One region of the Peribacillus sp. CSMR9 genome, then DNA from elsewhere that is predicted to be linked to it. Evidence: a T-box and tRNA genes for the amino acid it is inferred to sense, from the RefSeq annotation. Region 1 holds a T-box; the other holds one or more tRNA genes.
The links. A T-box is a leader RNA that pairs with one kind of tRNA and senses whether it is charged. The one in region 1 lies ahead of glyQ (glycine--tRNA ligase subunit alpha), so its partner is inferred to be a tRNA-Gly.
Positions count from the first base shown of each region.

Region 2: it encodes a tRNA-Gly, which carries the amino acid that the T-box ahead of glyQ (glycine--tRNA ligase subunit alpha) is inferred to sense. The anticodon was not compared.

Region 1 is NZ_JAOPHO010000019.1:12,405-16,606, forward strand. It holds gene era (GTPase Era) at 1-372, shown strand, start outside; gene N9I19_RS11180 (YqzL family protein) at 471-614, shown strand; gene recO (DNA repair protein RecO) at 648-1,400, shown strand; T-box leader at 1,459-1,635, shown strand; gene glyQ (glycine--tRNA ligase subunit alpha) at 1,729-2,625, shown strand; gene glyS (glycine--tRNA ligase subunit beta) at 2,612-4,202, shown strand, end outside.
Region 2 is NZ_JAOPHO010000049.1:5,980-10,181, reverse strand. It holds gene queG (tRNA epoxyqueuosine(34) reductase QueG) at 1-286, opposite strand, end outside; gene N9I19_RS18060 (B3/B4 domain-containing protein) at 392-1,060, shown strand; tRNA gene N9I19_RS18055 (tRNA-Gly) at 1,654-1,727, opposite strand; gene N9I19_RS18050 (YbjN domain-containing protein) at 1,913-2,326, opposite strand; gene N9I19_RS18045 (FUSC family protein) at 2,482-4,202, opposite strand, start outside.

The DNA of each region.
Region 1 (4,202 bases):
CCAGCTGATCAAGTGACCGACCATCCGGAACGTTTTATCATTTCCGAATTGGTCCGCGAGAAGGTATTGCACCTGACGCGTGAGGAAATTCCGCATTCAGTGGCTGTTGTCATCGATTCAATTAAAAAAATGGATAACAGTGATACCATTAATGTCATGGCAACGATCGTTGTCGAGCGTGATTCACAAAAAGGCATCGTCATCGGAAAGCAAGGGAAAATGCTTAAAGAAGTCGGTAGCCGTGCCAGGGTGGACATCGAAAACTTATTGGGCTCGAAAGTTTTCTTGGAACTTTGGGTAAAGGTACAGAAGGATTGGCGTAACAAAGCCAGCCAGCTTCGCGATTATGGTTTCAATGAGAGCGAGTATTAATTAACAAAATTTACGAGTCATGAAAGTTTGGAAAACGGTCAAGCTAATCATATGGTCGGATATTCAATTGCTAGTTAAAAATGAAAGGTGGGCTTTATATGTTGGATTTTACCTGGGAATTATTTAGTGAAACAGGTAATGTGGACACCTATTTGCTGTTTAAGGAGATAGAAGTCGAAAGACAGGAAAGACCCTTGGTATTGAAAGATGAGCTAGCAGAAATTGATTTTCCTGTTTCATAGGTTAGTCTTGGCGAACATGGGTGGTGTCTTGGTATGCTCCAAAAATGTGAGGGCATTGTCATAAGGCGAACTGCATATGGAGAAAATAACAAAATCATTACTATATATACCCGAGAGCTAGGAAAAATTGGTGTTATGGCTAGAGGAGCCAGTAAACCTAATAGCAGGCTTGCTGCCGTCACCCAGCTTTTTTGCTCCGGGTATTTCCTTGTAACCACTTCAACCGGACTCGGAAGTCTTCAGCAAGGTGAAATGGTCGATTCACTCCGTTACATACGGGAGGACCTTTTTGCGACTGCTTATGCTTCTTATATTGTTGAGTTGCTTGATAAAAGCGTCGATGATAAAAAACCGAATCCATATTTGTATGAATTGCTTTTGCAAACCTTGCATTACATAAACGAAGAATATGACGCAGAGGTTTTGAAATTCATTTTTGAAATGAAGATGCTGCCCGTCAATGGGATTAACCCAGTGCTGAATCAATGTGCTGTTTGTGGCGAAACGGAAGGGGAATTCGCCTTCTCGCTTCGGGAAGCGGGTTTTATTTGTCACCGCTGTCTCGGGAAGGATCCCTATCATTTTAAAATTTCACCTGCAGCCCTCAAATTGCTGAGGATATTTTATTATTTCGATTTATCAAGGCTAGGAAACATTTCCGTCAAGCCTGAAACGAAAAAGGAAATCCAGAAAATAATAGATGCTTATTATGAGGAATATTCCGGTCTCCATTTGAAATCAAAAAAGTTCCTAAAACAGATTGATACGATGAAAGATATGTTTTAAGATCTGACCTATTGACATTCCATGCTAGTTTGTATAAAATTCTAATCATCAAAATAAGAAGATTGCGTTGATGGAAAAGAGTATCTGTCATTCTCCATAAAAAGCGAACCCGGGACGGTGGAAGCCGGGATATGGATTTACAGGGAAGGGCGTTTCCGGAGCATGTTGCTTTGAAAAGAGGCCGTTTTATAAACGGCAATTAGGGTGGAACCGCGGGTATACTCTCGTCCCTATGCATTTCGCATAGGGACGGGAGTTTTTTGTTTGCCTGTGAAAGGGTTCGATCCTTAATTTTTAAAGAGCCGTTTAAATAACCTGGAGGTGTACGATGAATATTCAAAATATGATTTTAACGTTACAAAAGCATTGGTCTGAACAAGGCTGCATATTAATGAATGCTTATGATGTAGAAAAAGGGGCAGGAACGATGAGCCCATACACGTTCCTGAGAGCCATTGGACCTGAGCCTTGGAGTGTTGCTTACGTGGAGCCATCCCGCCGTCCGGCTGACGGTCGTTATGGCGAGAACCCTAATCGACTGTATCAGCATCATCAGTTCCAAGTGATCATGAAGCCGTCGCCTGACAATATCCAAGATTTATATTTGGATTCATTGCGCGCTTTAGGGATTAATCCGCTAGAGCATGATATTCGTTTTGTGGAGGACAATTGGGAAAACCCATCACTAGGGTGTGCTGGTCTCGGTTGGGAAGTATGGCTTGATGGAATGGAAATCACGCAATTTACATATTTCCAACAAGTGGGCGGCCTTGAATGTAAGCCGGTTTCCGTGGAGATTACATACGGGATCGAACGTCTCGCCTCTTACATTCAAGATAAGGAAAACGTATTTGACCTGGAATGGACAGAAGGATTCACGGTCCGGGATATATTTGGACAGCCGGAATACGAACATTCAAAATATACGTTTGAAACATCCGACCTAGATATGCTGTTTCAACTTTTCACGATGTATGAAAAGGAAGCGCATCGCCAAATGGAAGAAGGGCTTGTGCATCCTGCCTATGATTATGTTTTGAAATGTTCACATACGTTTAACCTTTTGGATGCCAAAGGTGCCATCTCGGTGACGGAAAGAACGGGATATATTGCCCGCTGCCGTAACCTAGCGCGTAAGGTCGCTAAAACCTTCTATGAAGAGCGGGAAAAATTAGGCTTCCCGATTCTGAAAGTGAAAGGGGAGAATACAAATGAGCAAGCGTGATTTGTTATTGGAAATTGGATTGGAAGAGCTGCCAGCACGTTTTGTGACAGCTTCCATGAAACAGCTATCAGATAAAGTGCAGAAATGGCTAACGGAAAAAGCGATTGAATTCGGAGAAGTTGAAGCGTTTTCCACACCAAGACGTTTGGCCATATTGGTGAAAGACGTGGAAGAATCACAAAAGGATATCGAAGAAGAAGCAAAAGGACCGGCTAAGAAAATAGCTTTGGACAGCGAAGGCAATTGGTCTAAAGCCGCATTGGGATTTGTCAGGGGCCAAGGCATGACTTCAGAGGATATTTATTTTAAAGAACTCAAGGGTGTGGAATATGCCCATGTGAATAAATTCATAAAAGGACAGCCGACTGTACAGCTTTTATCTGAGCTTGCTGAAATCATCAGCGGCATGACGTTCCCGAAAAACATGCGTTGGGCCAATCAAGAGCTCCGCTTCGTCCGTCCGATTAAATGGCTGATTGCCTTATTCGGAAATGAAGTGGTGCCATTTAGCATCGCTGGTGTCGAGACGGCCCGTGAAACAAAGGGACATCGTTTCTTGGGCGATAGCGCAATCATCGAGCAGCCGGCACGGTACGAAGAAACGTTAAAAGAACAATTTGTAATTGCGGATCCGGATAAACGCAGACAAGTTATTCTGGATCAGATTAAAGGGCTTGAGCAGGAAAAGGGCTGGATCATCCCGGTCGATGAAGAACTGCTTGAAGAAGTCAATAATTTGGTGGAGTATCCAACGGTGTTATTTGGACACTTCGAAGAAGAATTCCTTGAGCTTCCTCCAGAGGTCCTGATCACTTCAATGAAGGAGCACCAACGTTATTTCCCTGTCAAAGATCAGGACGGCAAGCTACTTGCTTTCTTTGTAACCGTGCGTAATGGTGATGATCGCCATTTGGATAAGGTTTCTAAAGGAAATGAAAAAGTATTGCGTGCACGCCTATCGGATGCAGCATTCTTCTATAAAGAAGATCAGAAAAAAGAGATTTCGGCTGCTTTGAAAAAGCTGGACAGCATCGTTTATCATGAAGAAATTGGTACATTGGCCGAGAAAACTGCCAGGGTAACTGCAGTTACCGGAGTCCTTGCGGATGCCTTGAATTTAAAGGCGGAAAAAGAAATGGCCCTTCGTGCAGCGGAAATTGCCAAGTTCGATTTGGTGAGCCATATGGTTTATGAATTCCCTGAATTGCAAGGGTATATGGGTGAGAAATATGCACTCCTAAAAGGAGAAACCAAGGAAGTGGCTGCAGCTATCAATGAACACTATATGCCGAGGCATGCGGATGACAATGTTCCGCCTTCTGTCATTGGAGCGGTTGTTAGTTTAGCTGAAAAAATTGATACTTTGTCTTCATTCTTCGCTATTGGCGTCATTCCGACAGGTTCCCAGGATCCATACGCACTAAGAAGGCAGGCGAGCGGTGTCGTCCAAATTCTAGCGGAGAAGAAATGGAATATCTCTTTAGAGGAGCTTATTGTTATAGGTCTTAAAGGTCTAAAATCAAAAGGTATCTTAAAACGTGATCTTGAGGATGTTAAATCTGATATGTTCACATTCT
Region 2 (4,202 bases), on a different contig from region 1:
AGATCCCTCGCCGCTCACCTTTTGTGCTTTGCGGAGCATCCTTCAATTTTGACGGATAAGCAAGTGCAATCGAAATGATGGATTGCGGTTTTTCGAATATCAATTCAGGCCTGACCCTTTTTTCTATATCGCCTTCTTCAAACCCTGACTGATAATCCAGTTCCTGTTGACGTATCAGGCGAGCTTTCAATTCGGCAAAAGCCGTGGCCGATGTAAAACCGATTTTATCGATGCCGATCTCTTTACTATATAAAATCACTTCTTGCTTGAATGCATTCATATCCATATTAATCACCTACGTTCATTCAGTATTCCGATCGAAGCTTGTATCCATTTCAAACCATTGCTATCTATGATAAACTAATTGCAATCATTTTTGGAGGTGAAACGCTTGGAAATTACCGTATCAGCTAATCTTAGCAGTAAAATCCCTGAATTCAAAGTTGGGATCATTACATATGAAAACATCGAAATAGGTCCCTCCCCGCAAATGGTGAAAGGGAGACTTCAACTATTTCAGGAAGCTCTTTTCTTCGACCTTGAAGAAAAGGAATTGACCGACTTTTCCGGCATTAAAGCGTGGCGGGAGATTTTCAAGGCTACAGGAACAAACCCGTCACGGTATCGCCCCTCCGTGGAAGCCCTTTACAGCCGCGTAAAAAAACAGAATTACTTGACACCCATCCATTCAGCCATCGATTTGAATAACTTCTTCTCGCTGTTATATGAAGTTCCGATCGGCATTTATGATGCGGAAAAATTATCAGGAGACATCTCGATTAAGATTGGCGAGGGGGCAGATGGTTATGACGGTTTGAACGGCCGCTTGAATTCCATGGAAAATATGATTACATCAGCCGATCATGAGGGCGCATTCGGAAGCCCTTACGTTGATTCAGAACGCACGAAAGTCACCGAAGAAACAAAAAAAGCCATCCAAATCATTTATTTACAACCCAATACTCCAATCACAGAAGCACATCAGCTAACAAAATCCTTGATGGACATGTTCCTTGAAATCCACGGTGGTGAAGGGACTTACTCGATTGTAGAAGGCTAATCAAAAATGAACGGAAATAAACCCTTTCCACAATCGGAAGGGGTCTTTTCGTAAACTTTCCAAACCTTTAAAGTAAATTATATTCCCATCGATCCATCCCTTCAGCTTTGGATAATAACTTGATATGCGTCCCGGCCCCCGTATGATTTAATGATTCTGATAACCCCATCCACCTGAGAAGTTAAATAACACCCGTCACCATAAACCTAACCGGTTCACTGTTTTTACTAAAACCCCAGAACTGCTGTTTAGGCATTTATCCAAAAATGAACTTATTTTGTTATCCCCTAATGCTGAATAGCTTTGATTAACGCATTTTTTCGGTATAAAATACATGGCAGCTAATATAAAACTCCGGTTAATTACGGTATGAATGCCATGAAGTTCGTTTTGTCATTTCTCTGATAGAATAAAAATGATAATCAGATTAACCTTCAGCTCATTCAACCCCTTCCCGAATTTCCGCCCCCATAAAATGCAGGTAATTTGGACAATAAAAAAAATCCCACTGTAAACAGTAGAATTCTTGTAATAATATTTAAACGCAAAGCTTCGTTCTCCAGGTAACGAAACCCTACGTTATGAGTATGTATTGGAGCGGGTGAAGGGAATCGAACCCTCATCATCAGCTTGGAAGGCTGAGGTTTTACCACTAAACTACACCCGCATGTCCTTGTAGAACTTTGTCGAATTACCAACAAAATTAATTATATAGTTTAATCTAAAAAAATGCAATAGTTCTTTTAAAAAAATTATTAATTAATGTATTGTAACGTTAATATATTCATTCACTCTAGTAAAGATGTTAAAAAGCCCCCTGTTTCAGAGAACTTTTTCATCCTATATAATGATTTAAGACCAAATGACTTCCATTAACCGCGGATAAACCTGCTGTGCCGTTTCAAGCAGCATGATTAACTTCCTGAACGCAAGATCCGGTACGATATCCCCCTCAATGGAGTATGAATACCGAATGGAAATGGTCCCATTTTCTTCATAAAGCTTGGAGTACCTAAAATTAGCATTATATTCATTCAACAGTGTATGAACATCCTGTTTCTTTTCAGGATTCTTCAACTCGGCGACATTAAAGCAAAATAAGTCCGCCACATTTTCATCTTGATTGAATGCAAATACTAAAAGGACCTTCCACCCGTCCTTTAACTTTTGCTCAGCTCTAAAAAAGGTGGTTCCATCTTCATTCAACTCATTCATATAGATTTTCTCACTAGTTAAAAAATCACGAAATTCAGCAACGTTTGACATGGTTCATCACCTTTCTGTTTGTAAGTACATTTTATAATGAAAACTGGCATTTTTACAGACTTTTCTATAATCCTTCCAATTTCACCCTATTAACAGAGGCATGAAACACTCATTAAATGAATGGGAGTCAAATATGAACTCCCTTAATAGATTAATTAGCCAGTTGTTTCTCCGCAAAACTGAAGTGCTTCTTGAAGGTCCAAAATTTCCTGGCGGACTTTTGAGTATCCTTCAATTTCAGGCACTTCTTTATTAGTATGTGATCGACCTTTATCTGCCGCTATCGCCATGGTTTCGAAAACATACAGCAATTGAGCGAGCTCCCGCTCTGAAAGGACTGGCCGTTCATAGGATTTCAAGCTGGCATTTAGATAATAGCCCAACTGTTCTATCGAAAATATAACGGGCCAAAGAGATTCCAGTCTAGCCTTGTTTTTGAATATCTCACCAAGGGATGCATTGTAAACCGTTAATAGATTCACCATATTTGTTTGCATTTTGTTCCTTCCGCTGCTTTCATCAATTGCAAAGTCATTATCTTTTTCAGAGAACGCCATCAATAATAACTGTCCCTGGCTTCGAATCGTTTTGGCTGTCAAATGATTGAGAAGACTGGATGCCGAACGACTTCCGAGTAACAGCGACCCAATAAGACCTATCATGCTTCCAACGACGATATCTGTTATCCTTACTGTCGCAAAAAAACTGAAATCATAGATTTGAGTTGAATATTCCGCCATGATTAATGCTGAAGGAGTAAAAAACATCGCCGCTAATCCATAATTCCGAACGATGAAAAGCTCTGTAATGAATGTCAAACATAAAATGATCAGAACGATAATGAACTCGTTATGAACGGCTGCTAGAATTAAACTTGCTAGCAGGAGTCCGATGACCGTCCCGAAAGTCCTTTGGACCGCTCGATGGAATGTGGCGATGATGGTCGAACCCGACATAACGGCCGCACAGGATAAGGGAATCCAGTACGAACGGTTAAAATCGGCGGAATATGCGATGATGGCAGCAATGGTAAGGATTGTTCCATATCGAACGGAAGCGCGGAAGACAATTGAATTCTTATCGAACGCCCCAAGAAAAATTGTTTTTAAAGAAGGCTTTGAGATGGTTGCTGCTTGATCGATTTTCTGGACAGGTTCATTCATGATGGCATCTGCATTATAAATCTTCATGAATAACTCTTCCACCTCTTCGGTCATTTGGTCAGGTTGAAGGATCTTTTTTTCATTCTTTGTTTTAGATGCAATGGAACCGGCAAGGGCACGAACGGATTGACCTAATTCTGGCGGCAGTACGATATTTTTATTCAAGGAAATTTCCAGAGCCTCCAAGAATATGGCATTCGCATGTTCATTCAGTAGGAACAACCGCTTTAACTCATCTGGGCTTCGCCTGTTTGAAAACCCGGCTAACAGTGTATCTTCAGCCTGTTTCATCGCCAATACCGTTCCCTGTCTTGCTTTATTGTATTTCTCGGTTCCCATGGAATCAAAGAATGCCCCCAATTCTCTGTACACCTTTTCCACCGCAAGCGATTCTGGTCCATGAGGGTTGAAAAACCACCCTAACATACAGATTATCCAAGATAGTGCCCCACCCATTAAAACGAGGCCCCCACGCAACGGAGCCAGACTTTGATCAACGGGCATACCTGTCGCAAGCGCAAAGCTCAAGACGAAGAATACCGCCGAAGGACCGGTAATCTTTAATGCACCAAATATAAAAAAAACACTTGCCCCGATGATCCCCATCATTATGGCTGTTCCCAATTGGTATGGAGCCAAAAGCGTCCCTAATACAACAGATAAAGCAAGACCCACCATCACAAAGAAAATCTTTATAGTTCTTTGGTGATACG